3 regions of the Sporomusa rhizae genome follow, and region 2 is predicted to be linked to each of the others. Evidence: riboswitches for the same ligand, from Rfam matches in the RefSeq annotation. Region 2 holds a riboswitch; each other region holds the start of a gene.
What was found. A riboswitch is a leader RNA that binds a small molecule or an ion and turns the genes downstream of it on or off. The one in region 2 is predicted to bind glycine.
Positions count from the first base shown of each region.

Region 1 (4,197 bases), 1.9 Mb from region 2:
TGCGTTCCGGGAGAAGGTGAACGAGAGGAACCTTGGCCTAGTCAATAAAATTTCCGGTCTTGTTATAATGCTTTTTGGTATCGTGGCTATTATTGGCAGGTAACTATGCTAGAAAAAAAGCGTCTATTACCTGGGCGATAGTAGACGCTTTTTTTTAGAATTTCGACTTTAACGGACAAAGCCGCTCAGCCACTCTGCTACAGCAGAACTGGCCTCCTGGGAATAGGCTGCTAAATGGTGGTCTCCGTCGGGAAAGAGTATTAGCTTCTTTGGCTCCGAAGCATGCTGGTATAGTGTGTGTGCCTGATTGGCAGGCACAATAACATCTGCTGTTCCATGTATTACGAGGATGGGGGTTGTGCTTAGCTGTTTTACGCAGGCTAGAAGATTATGGCGATTAAAATCATGGATAAAGTCAGGAGTAAGCTGCAGGCGGCCATATTCGTCTTCTAAGGTTATATTTTTGCCTGCCGCCAGTATTTCATAATAATTACCGAGAGCTAACCGAAATGTTTCGTCTAAGTTCCAAGGAGTAGCCCATAGGATAAGTCCACTTATTCTTTGGTCAGCTGCAGCTGCGGCTATTGAGGCGCTACCACCCATGCTCCGGCCCAACAGAAATATCTGTCCGCCGATTGTTTGACGGGCGTAGGTAATAACTGCGTTCAATTCGGTAATTTGGCAAGAAAGATTGACGCATGGCGTAAAGTCATAACGAATTACATGGCAGCCAACCGCTGCCGCCGCTTCGGCCAGCGCGACAGCCCGGCCTCCGCCGTCTTTGCTGCCACGAAACCCATGGGAGATAATCAGGGTATTTCCTACGGGAGCCACTGGAGTATGTAAAATCCCCGAAAGTGAAGTAGAACCGGACGGTATGGCTAAATGCTTCATAGCTACCTCGCCTGTTTTGGAATAGTTAGTAAGAAAAACTGTATGCAATAACGTTTTATTCGCAGAAGGTTGGTTAATAACCTTCCGATACAATAAAGATATCATGGTTTTATTTAACACGATAATCTAGATTTTTTTTTGTTGATACTAAATGTGTATTGCAATTATAAAAGGAGGTTTACCACATGATTTGGGTAATTATAGCAGTAACTGGTATAGCTATTGCCGCTGCTGTGTTTCTCCGCCCGCGCCAGCCTGCGGCCAGTCATCCGGAGATAATAAAAGACGATGCTTATTTGCGCCAGGAGACGAATGAAATGAGTAGCCCCCTGACGGGAAGTATGCTTAGCTATCTAGTTAATAACTTCTTGATTGACAGCCATCAATATGAGAATTGGCGCGGTCTCGCCCCGGAGGAGCTTAAACATGAATTGGCGAAGGCCGGAATAATGAAAGAAGCTGATTTTGACAGCTTCAGCCAGCAGTTATGGGCCGAAGAGCAGGTGCAGGAGATCCAAGGAGAATTCGCTTCGCCTGAACCGGCTAAGGATGTAAGCGATTCGGGTAATGCCGGTGATTCTGGCAGTGTGGATTAGTATACGGTGTTTCTTATAATGATTGATAAAATCACGGTGCCGGCCAATACGGTTTGCCACACATGGCTTGTTTGAGCAAGTAAATCAGGATTATCTGATTTTTGCCGCCTGGTGTTGGGGTTAGTAGCTGTTAAATGAATTTTGCGGATAAAATAAGCTGAAGTGATTATGGCTGCTAATACATTGACCATATTTAGCATAACCGAATCCAAGAATAGTTTTGAGATCATGTAATGGTAAATGTAGCAGGCTGTCCATTGTAGACCGACGCGGTTCAGGTTACTGATGTGTACCATTGTAAATTTCCCCCTAAAATAATAAAAACAGAGACAATGGAAAAATTCCTTGTCTCTGTCCTTTGTACCTGAGAGTTCACCGTTAAGGCTCTCCTTCGGTAGCGCTTGATATGCGCATTCTCCAGAGTTCAGTCTGCTAACAGTCCTTTTGCCTGAGAGTTTGAGGCAGTAGCCTTGCTCCTTCGGCGCTGCTCACGCAGTCTCTCCTATTAGCATCATCCTGACAATATTCAATTGCCTATTGACTTCATTCTAAGATGGTTGACGAAAGATGTCAATAGATGTAGAGATGAAAAAGTGAAAAAAATAACATTAAAATATTCTGTAGATAGGATGTGTTATTTTATGGCACAGACGGGGGGATTTGGCGGGTAGTTGCTCGAATTGTTGTAATTAACGAAGCTTTTTCCGAGTAGATTCAGAGCAAGTAGCCGGAGATAGTAGCCGTCAGAGGAGTACAGGATTGTTGTTTGGTATTTCGACACATACTGCTGCGTATACATATGGTGACCGGCTTTTTGTATTACCAAAGTGTGAGCCGTGTTTATTGCAGTGCTTTATTGGCTGAAGAGGGGAAAGGGGGGGGACTTGGTTGAAGTGTATAGATCTTCACTGTGATACCATTTTGCGCCTAATGGAAGAGAAGGAGCAAGGCGGATTATATTGTAATACTTATAGTGTGGATATAGAAAAACTGCGAGCCGGGCAGGCGCAAGCCCAGTTTTTTGCTATGTTCCTTAACCAAAAAACGGATGGGAATTTATTGCAGCGGGCGTTGGGCATGATTGACCGCTTTTATCAGGAACTGGAAATCAATCAGCAATATATAGCCTTGGCTAAAAACTATAGTGATTTTTGCCGTAATCGGGAGAATGGCAAGATCTCGGCCTTTCTAACCATTGAAGAAGGCGGCGCAATGCAGGGGAGTTTGGTGCATTTGCGTAATTTTTTCCGCCTGGGTGTCAGATTAATTACACTGACTTGGAATTACCCTAACGAAATTGGTTATCCTAACTCGCGGCCGGAATGCAGGGAACAGGGGCTTACCCCGTTCGGGCGGGAAGTAGTTGCTGAAATGAACCGCCTTGGTATGCTTATAGATGTTTCCCATCTGTCCGATAAGGGGTTCTATGACGTAGCACAATTATCTGCCAAGCCGTTTGTTGCCTCACACTCCAATGCGCGTGCATTGGCCGGCCATCCTCGCAATATGACAGACGATATGATCAGAGTGCTGGCCGATAAAGGTGGCGTTATGGGCATTAATTTTGCCAAAGATTTTCTTGGGAATGCTCCTATCAGCCGAGTCAGTGATATGGTTTTGCATATAAAACATATTCGCCGGGTGGGCGGCCTCGATGTTATCGCAATAGGTTCGGATTTTGACGGGATAAGTCCGGAATTAGAACTGGCACATGCCGGTCAAATGAGTAAGCTTACAATAGCGTTAGAATCTAGCGGTTTTACTGCGGGCGAAATCGATAAAATATGTTGGGGAAATGCGCTTAGAGTGATTAAAGATACGTTGCTCTGATACAAAGAACATCCTGCTGAAACAATTGCCCAATATAACAGGACAAAAAGAGTAATGTAACCTAATGCGGTGTAAAGGTACTAATACTAAGTATTATAATCTAGTACTATATAAATTCTGCAAAATTTGTTAATGATTATCTTGTGTACACAAGCAGAAGACACTGGCTTGTGCTTTTTCTTTTTTTGTCAAAAACGTAGAAATGATAAGTATTAAGGTGAATTTATGAGTGAAATGCCTGTATTGCGGATTTGAAAAGTCAATGTTGTATTATGTATACAATATTTTATCGATATAGGACTTGCACAATTAACAGCATATTGGTACAATAAGCTTAATACCACACCATTGATATCTGGTGCTAAAACCAGATATCATGGAAGGGCTTTGTTTTAAGGTCATTTGGTATCAAAACAATTATAAAGCCAAAAAAGGAGTGCAGAAAAATGGAGTTTTTATTAGCGCTAGCTAGTATCATGATGGTGAACATCGTGCTTAGCGGCGACAATGCTGTAGTCATTGCAATGGCTAGCCGTTGTTTGCCCCAAAAGCAACAAAAGATGGCCATCCTGTGGGGTAGCGCCGGGGCGATAGGGCTACGGGTGGTATTGACACTTGTGGCAGTTGTACTCTTGCAAATTCCCTATGTCCAGTTTATCGGCGGTTTACTCTTAATTTGGATTGCGGCTAAATTACTTATGGAAGATAATGGCGAGGAAAATGTAGAGGCCGGTGCTACGTTCTGGGCCGCTATTAAGACAATTATTGTTGCCGATTTGGTTATGAGCCTTGATAACACCTTGGCTATTGCTGCTGTAGCAAAAGGCGATTTTCTGCTTTTAAGTATCGGCCTTGCGCTTAGCATTCCGTTAATTAT
Region 1 covers NZ_CP156925.1:132,524-136,720, forward strand. The annotation lists gene SRRS_RS00500 (LysE family translocator) at 1-103, shown strand, start outside; gene SRRS_RS00505 (alpha/beta hydrolase) at 169-894, opposite strand; gene SRRS_RS00510 (hypothetical protein) at 1,080-1,490, shown strand; gene SRRS_RS00515 (hypothetical protein) at 1,487-1,786, opposite strand; glycine riboswitch at 1,917-2,005, opposite strand; gene SRRS_RS00520 (dipeptidase) at 2,379-3,320, shown strand; gene SRRS_RS00525 (TerC family protein) at 3,767-4,197, shown strand, end outside.
Region 1: it holds a riboswitch for glycine, as region 2 does, so the genes downstream of both, SRRS_RS00515 (hypothetical protein) here and SRRS_RS19060 (amino acid permease) in region 2, are expected to answer to the same signal.

Region 2 (4,197 bases):
TTTAATTCTTATTCCTTTGGCAATTCTCATTGCAGCTATTTTACCGGGAAATCGCATGATGCCGTTTGCTGATTTGACGGCAATTACGTTTCGAATGATTTTGGTTGTTGCGCTTGTACGCGGGCATGTATTAAAAACACTGCTTATTGGGATAGTCATTATTGCGCAAATTTTAATTTGCGGAACCATAACTTCGCCATTGATTACCAAAGTATATTTGTCATTAGGAAATACTTTACCGAATGGTATAGCTGGGATTGCCTCTTTTTCGGCAGGATCGCTATTTACCGGGTTCAGCGTAATTCAACTGCTTTCATTCTCTATTACCGGTCTTGCTATTTCCGGAGTAATGTGGCTGTTATTTTTCCTTTTACAAAAACAAGAACAGGCTAAGGCGATTAAGCTGGCAGAAGCAGCAAGTGATGCGGAATAAAGGTGAAAGAGGTGAAAATAATGACCAAAAGGGCATTATTAATGCGTGAGAACGATGACGTAGCGACTGTATTGGACTACATTTGTACTGGAGATTCTGTTCAGATCCTCATGGATGGAAAGTCGCATAATGAAATTAAAGTCATTGATGAGATTGATTGTTACCATAAAATTGCCGTCAGGAAAATTAAGAAAGGAGAAGAAGTTTTTAAGTATGGCGAGATCATTGGAAGGGCGACACAAGATATCAGCATAGGTGAGCATGTGCATATAAATAATCTGGAAAGTGTGATGGTAGTATGACAAAAATCAAAGGCTTTGTTCGTCCAGATGGAAAAGTCGGCATTAGAAACAAAGTTTTAATACTTTCAACCGTAGGGTGTGCAAATGGAACTGTTCAGCGAATCTCAGCTCAAGTTGATGATACTGTGGCTATTCCGAATGTTAAAGGGTGCGGTCAGATTGGCAAAGGAATAGAAATCATGAAAAAAGCGTTGTTGAATCTGACGATGAATCCTAATGTTTATGGAACTATTCTGGTTGGCTTAGGCTGCGAAACGACAAAACCGTATGAGCTTGCTGAAGAAATAAGAAGGATCAATCCTAAGCCGCTGGAAGTTATCACCATCCAGGATCAGGGAGGAACCTTAAAGGCAATTGAAAAGGGGATAAAATTAGCAAGAACAATGGCCGAAGAAATGTCAAAACTGGAAAGAACGGAGGTGGAGTTATCCAGTGTTGTTCTAGCTACCAATTGTGGCGGCTCAGATGCGACATCAGGCTTGGCAGCTAATCCGACATTAGGTAAGTGCAGTGATCAATTGATTGCTCAGGGCGGTACTGTAATGTTAGGTGAGACTACGGAACTGATTGGGACAGAACATATTTTGGGAAGAAGAGCAAAAAATGAGAAAGTGAAAGCCAATATTTATAAAATTATTGAAGATTTGGAAGAGCAGTTTAAGGCGACAGGAATTGATGTAAGAGGCGCAAATCCAACGCCTGGAAATATGAAGGGCGGTTTGAGCACTTTAGAGGAAAAAGCGCTGGGCGGCATTAGCAAAGGCGGATCTACGTCCATCAATGAAGTTGTTGAGTATGCATCGATTCCCCGGGAAAAAGGGTTAGTTATCATGGATACTCCGGGGTATGACATAGAATCTGTTTCAGGTATGGTAGCAGGAGGAGCTCAAGTTTGTGTATTTACAACAGGGAGAGGAACGCCTATTGGAAATGCATTAGTTCCCGTTATTAAAATTACAGGAAATAAAAATACCTATGAAAGTATGGAAGATAACATCGATATGGACACATCCGGCGTCATTGAAGGGACCAGGACATTGAACGAGCTTGGTAATGAACTCTATGAAATGTTGCTGGAAGTTTGCAATGGGAAAAAAACAAAGGCGGAGTTATATGGGTTTGGTGATTTTGCAATCTACCATAATCAAGAAATTTGGTGCAACTGTGAATTGGATTAGGTCAAAAAAACAGGTCAACAATCGATACTCCACTATTTACCATGGTTCCGTTTTTAAAGAGGGAGGGTATTCATTATGGTGACGCTGTATATACCTGTCCTTTATCCTTTCAGAAGGTACATACAGAAGATATAAATATATATTTTCGTTGACATTTATAAAAATCGATGGTAGAGTATGTAAATGTACTACTAACTTAATACCGAACTTCGTGTGAAGATAATGGGAGAGAGATTTTATAATCCGCCGAAGATGTTATGCTTTCAGGCAAAAGGACCGTTATTGGACGAAACTCTGGAGAGCCTCAATTAGAGCACCGAAGGAGCAAGCTGATTTATTTAAAATCAGTGAATCTCTCAGGTAAAAGGACAGAGCAGATTAGCTGTTTATTTTTGAGGCCAAATTTTACAATTTGGCCTCTTTATGTATTTTAGAGGCCAGATTTTATTATTTGGCCTCTTTCTGCTTTTTTGAGGACGGTATTCACTAATTTTTGGGGGGAGTCGGTCAATTCAATAATAATTCATATCCCAATAACCAAATAGTAAGTGTGGAAAATTGGGATTGCAGTAACAGAGCTAAAATCAGTGACATTAGAAAGGCGGAATACATATGTCGGAAAACCAAAGCTTATCGAGAGGGCTGAAAAATCGTCATGTTCAATTGCTTGCCATTGGTGGTGCAATTGGTACCGGATTATTTCTAGGTTCAGGCCGGTCCATTCACTTGGCAGGCCCCTCTATTTTATTTGCCTATATGATAACAGGAGTCATTTGTTTTTTTGTTATGCGTGCCCTTGGGGAATTATTGCTTTCTAATTTAAACTACCATTCTTTTGTCGACTTTGTGCGTGAGTATCTGGGAAACGGAGCCGCATTTATTACCGGATGGACCTACTGGTTTTGCTGGATTTCACTTGCCATGGCTGACGTAACGGCTGCCGGTCTTTATATACAGTACTGGTTTCCCAATATAGCGCAATGGGTTCCCAGTCTTATCATTCTTGTGATTTTACTGATCATGAATCTTACCGCCGTGAAGTTGTTTGGTGAAATGGAATTCTGGTTTGCCTTAATTAAAGTGGTGGCAATTCTGGCACTGATTGTAATTGGTACATTTATGATTATTAAAGGGTTTTCCACAGATGCCGGGGCATCCAGCTTTACGAACCTTTGGAGCCATGGCGGCTGGATTCCCAATGGTTTAAGCGGCCTTATCCTTTCCTTCCAAATGGTTGTATTTGCGTTTACGGGAATCGAATTAGTTGGTTTAACCGCCGGTGAAACTGAAGATCCGGAACGCGTTATTCCCAAGGCGATCAACAATATTCCAATCAGAATTATTATTTTCTATGTCGGCGCACTTCTCATCATTATGAGCATATATCCCTGGACTTCCATTAGTCCGGATAGGAGCCCGTTTGTCCAGGTGTTTTCTGCCGTGGGAATTGCCGCCGCTGCAACTATTGTGAATTTTGTTGTCCTAACGTCAGCCGCATCTGCTTGTAACAGCGGGATCTTCAGTACAAGCCGCATGGTTTACTCTCTGGCGAAAGAAAATAATGCCCCTGAGTCAATGAAAAAATTAACTTCCAATCAAGTACCAGCGAATGCGACACTGTTCTCGGCCATTGTTGTCTTGATTGCGGTTATCATGCAATATATTATGCCGGAGGGAGTATTTGTACTCATTACGAGTATATCAACGTTCTGCTTTATCTTTATTTGGGCAATTATAACTGTCTGCCATCTAAAATATCGCAAAACGAATCCCGAACTTGCTGCTAAGAACAAATTCAAAATGCCGCTATATCCAATCATTAACTATGTAATTTTAGCATTTTTTGCTTTTGTTTTAGTTACATTGGCACTCAATGAGGAAACTCGTGTAGCCCTGTTTGTAACACCTGTATGGTTTATAATGCTTGGGGTGATTTACAAGATTTTAAAATCGAGAACGAAAGAGGAAGAGTCCGAAACCAGTTTAGCATAAGGTGTTGTGAAAAAGGGCATGTGAGAGGAAGCATAAAAATGGTCATTTAGCCATTTTTATGCTTCCTTTAAATTTTTCGGAATGCGGATGGAAAAACTTGCTGAAAGAGCAGCAATTGTCTTGTTTGGTAACATTTCTTTATTGATACTAAATAAGCCTCATTCGGGGAAAGATGAGAGAGAGTTTGTTTCTACAAGTAAAATTTAAAAGTGGAGGGGGTTTCGTATGCAAGTTTATTTAGGAATAGATGTAGGTTCCGTGAGTACAAATATTGCCGTTGTAGATGAGCAGG
Region 2 covers NZ_CP156925.1:4,027,262-4,031,458, reverse strand. The annotation lists gene SRRS_RS19075 (PTS transporter subunit IIC) at 1-433, shown strand, start outside; gene SRRS_RS19070 (UxaA family hydrolase) at 454-735, shown strand; gene SRRS_RS19065 (UxaA family hydrolase) at 732-1,913, shown strand; glycine riboswitch at 2,198-2,295, shown strand; gene SRRS_RS19060 (amino acid permease) at 2,526-3,905, shown strand; gene SRRS_RS19055 (acyl-CoA dehydratase activase) at 4,131-4,197, shown strand, end outside.

Region 3 (4,197 bases), 570 kb from region 2:
TTACTGTGTGGGAATGGCCTTATTTACTATGATTATGGGCAATGCTTTTGCCGCCTTTGCCGTTATCACGACAGGTATCGGCATCCCCTTAGTGATTCAGCTTCACGGAGCCGACCCGGCCATTATGGGCGTACTGGGGATGCTTTCCGGGTATTGCGGTACTTTAATGACACCGATGGCCGCTAATTTCAATGTAGTTCCAGCTGCCTTATTGGAGATGAAGAATAAGAACGGGGTTATCAAAGCGCAAATTGCCACAGCTCTCCCACTGTTACTGATTCAAATAGTACTCATTTATTGGTTGGCTTTTTAGGAGGTAGGATAAAATGAAAGTATTGATAACAGGCTTTGACCCATTTGGCGGGGAAACCGTAAATCCCGCCCTGGAAGCAGTCAAACAGCTGGACGGAATCGAAATCGCCGGAGCGAAAGTGGTGACACGGGAGATTCCTACTGTACGCGGTAAATCGATTGCTGCTTTAAAAAAAGCGATAGAAGATGTGCAGCCGGAGATTGTGATTGCTGTTGGCCAGGCCGGCGGGCGGATGGAGATTACGCCGGAACGGATTGCTATTAATGTCGATGATTTTCGGATTCCCGATAATGAGGGAAATCAGGTCATTGACGAGGCGGTCGTTCCTGAAAGTCCTGCGGCCTACTGGTCTACTTTGCCGATAAAAAAAATTGTAGCCGAACTGCGGCAAGAGGGAATTCCGGCCAGCGTGTCTAACTCTGCAGGCACTTTTGTTTGTAATCATATTTTTTATGGCTTGATGCATCATTTACAACAAGAAGGCAGTATCCGGCGAGGCGGCTTTATTCACATCCCCTATTTGCCACAGCAAGCAGCAAAGCTTTCCGGACAGCCAAGCATGGCGTTGGATATAATTGTTCGCGGGCTGAAAAAAGCAATCGAGGCGACAATAATGGCAAAAACCGATGAACGGCATAGCGGCGGGACGATTTGTTGATATCATGAGTTAAAAATCCACTCATTAGCGATATTTATATAAAAAAAACGAGAACTAGCCATTTTACGCAAGGCTAGTTCTCGTTTTTTAGTGTGAGTCAAGGGGACGGTTCTCTGACTCATTGTAATTTTTGAACTATATTTCTACCAATACCAAACATTTCTGCTATTTTGTCGCACTGATAAACTTGATTATGCTTTTATTTCAATTATTAATTCAAAATCTTATTTTATCATCGTCATCAAAGGAAGCTTTCTTTTCTCTCGTCTTCTCTGACCATTACGTGATATATTTTTAGTAATCTCTCGTAGTGGCAGCCATGATAAAATTGATGCAGTATCATTGATATATAATATGTTAATGATTATGAGAGGTACATTAATCAATAAAAAACATAGTTATTGTCCATTCCTATTTACATGAGTCAGGGGACGGTTCCCTGACTCATTGTAATTTTTGAAGTATATTTCTACCACTACCCAGCATTTCTGCTATTTGTCACACTGATAAACTTGACTTTGTTTTTTTATTCAATATTAATTCAAAATCTTATTTTATCATCGGCATCAAGGAAGATTTCTTTTCTCTCATTTCCTCTGACCATTACATGATATATTTTACTCTCACTTCTTTTCCGGCTTTCCCTTAGCATCTTTTCCACCCTTTTCTTGTATTTTACGCCAAAAGGCGATGAGTCAAGGAACCGTCCCCTGACTCATTACAAAGTTCCAACCAGGGTTGGCGCATAAAACTCCGGCAATGTCAGCCATGCTCCCTTTTGTCCATTCTTAAAATACATTTACCTGTTATTTTGTGAATGAAAGCAGCGGAATGATGTGGATTGCTGCCTCCCTTATTTTTCTGAAAGATCACTCAATTCTCAACACCAAGTCCACCTCAGAAAGATATTTTTTAGTCGAATTTATCTGGCCATTTTGGTTTCATAGCTAAAGATAAAATCTTCATCCCCTATAAAATCCGCTCTATATCTATATTTTAAACAAGTTATTCAGTGAGTAAATTTCATCAAAACCTGCTTGACAGATGCCAAAAGCCATTATAGAATGAAATCAAGAAATAGTAAATATTGTCATTATGTTCGTCATACGCGAACATGATTTAAGTTCTTTTCGAAAAAACGCAGAGAAAGCATATCTACCTGCGCCAAAAAATGTTAAATATTGTCGGATGATAGGTACGGGAGAGATCCACCTTGAGTGGACGCCGAAGGAGCAAGTGGACCGAATCTCTCAGGCAAAAGGACCGTACCTTGACGAGTCTCTGGAGAGACCGCTGAATGCGGCACCGATGGGGTATGCGAATGGAATGGGTCGCGAATCTCTCAGGTTAAAAGACAGAAGCCAATTATGGCTTCTGTCTTTTTATATATCAACATAAGAAGGAGAGATAATGAATGCGGTTTGTGGTCACCAATAATCCCAAGGTCAGGGACTGCTTTGCTGCCCGGCATTTGGAGCGCTGCTACCAACTCATTTGGGTCGAGGGCTATACCGAAGATGTTCTTCACTCCGTCCGGGATCTAAGCCATCAGTGTCATCGTCTGCTTACCCACCCCTTGACAGGCAGCATCAAGCCAAACCAAACGCCCTATAAAACCGTGGTAATGGAAAACACTTCTGCACAGGTTCCCGAACCGGATTCTGTTGTGCTTGCTGAAACCGCATTAGCAAAAACAGTTGCAATGCTTCGTGATAGACCTCGGCCTGAGGCGGCTTTTCGCCATCTTGACGACTTCGCGGTAATCGACCTCGATTTCTTCTTGAGCTATCTAGCGGTCTGTCTACGCTGAAATCATAATTACTTCACGGGCCTTTTTCCGCAATGCTTCGTTGTCGTCGGTTTACATATGTCCGATATGTGCGCCTCCTCCGCCTCGCCTTGCGAAAAAATTCCCGCGAATTCTTTTACGCTTTCAACGTAGTCAGACCACTAGGCGGAAGCCCTGATGCCCCTACTAAACCACAATATATGAAGGGAGGATAAAAATGCAGCATTATGACATTATGATCATCGGCGCTGGTCCGGCCGGCTTGACGGCGGCCATTTACAGCGCCAGAAGCAAGCTTAAGACAATGTATATTGAAATGCGAGCCAGTGGCGGTCAAGCCGCCACTACCGACGAGATTGAGAACTATCCGGGATTTTCTAAGGGCGTTACCGGCCCCGAACTCGCCACCGAAATGGAGGAGCAGGCCAAACGGTTCGGAGCGGAAAGACTGGTGGCTAAGGTCCAGGGAATACAGAGTGACGGAGACTACCGTATTATTAAGACCAATAAAGGTGATTTCAGTGCCAAGGCCGTGATCATAGCTACCGGAGCCACATCGAAACTTCTCGGTTGCCCTGGCGAACTCGAATTCCGGGCCCGGGGCGTTTCCTATTGTGCCACGTGCGACGCCGCTTTTTATGAGGGGGCTAACGTCATGGTAGTCGGTGGCGGCAACTCAGCGGTTGAAGAAGCTAACTATCTTACGAAATTCGCTGACAAAGTGTGGCTGGTGCACCGCCGCAACGCATTAAGGGCAACCAAGCTTGTTCAGGAACGGGCTTTGGCAAATCCCAAGCTTGAGGTCATCTGGAACTCGGTGGTCGAGAAGATCGACGGCGATGGTGTGGTGGAAACCGTAACTTTGCGCAATCGGGTTACTGATGAAAAAACCGAAATGACGGTCGACGGAATCTTCATCTATGTTGGCCTGGAACCGAATACCGCTTGGCTGGAAAACCTAATCGAACTGGATGAACATGGCTATATTCCGACAGATGAAAACATGCGTACTAACCTTCCGGGTATATATGCCGCAGGTGATGTTAGGACCAAACTGCTGCGGCAGGTAGTTACCGCGGCGGCTGATGGTGCCATCGCCGCTTTCCATGCGGAAAAATATATAGAAAATCATTTTGACAAGGAGGGAAAATAATGGCCAATTTGACTGAACTAACCAAAGAAAATTTTGAGCAGGAAGTGTTCCAAAGTGATTTGCCGGTGCTTGTTGATTTTTGGGGACCAAAGTGCGTTCCCTGCATGGGTCTCATGCCGTTGGTCGAAGAATTGGCGGCAAAGTATGCCGGCAAAGTTAAGTTCTGCAAAGTAAACACCACCGAAAACCGTCGCCTGGCAATACAGGTCAAAGTTATGAGTTTGCCGACTTTTCAGTTTTACAACAAGGGGGAATTGGTCGCTGAGTTAAACGGCCAATTTGGT
Region 3 covers NZ_CP156925.1:4,592,436-4,596,632, forward strand. The annotation lists gene SRRS_RS21585 (DUF979 domain-containing protein) at 1-313, shown strand, start outside; gene pcp (pyroglutamyl-peptidase I) at 327-971, shown strand; glycine riboswitch at 2,160-2,247, shown strand; gene SRRS_RS21595 (GrdX family protein) at 2,386-2,781, shown strand; gene trxB (thioredoxin-disulfide reductase) at 2,978-3,913, shown strand; gene SRRS_RS21605 (thioredoxin family protein) at 3,913-4,197, shown strand, end outside.
Region 3: it holds a riboswitch for glycine, as region 2 does, so the genes downstream of both, SRRS_RS21595 (GrdX family protein) here and SRRS_RS19060 (amino acid permease) in region 2, are expected to answer to the same signal.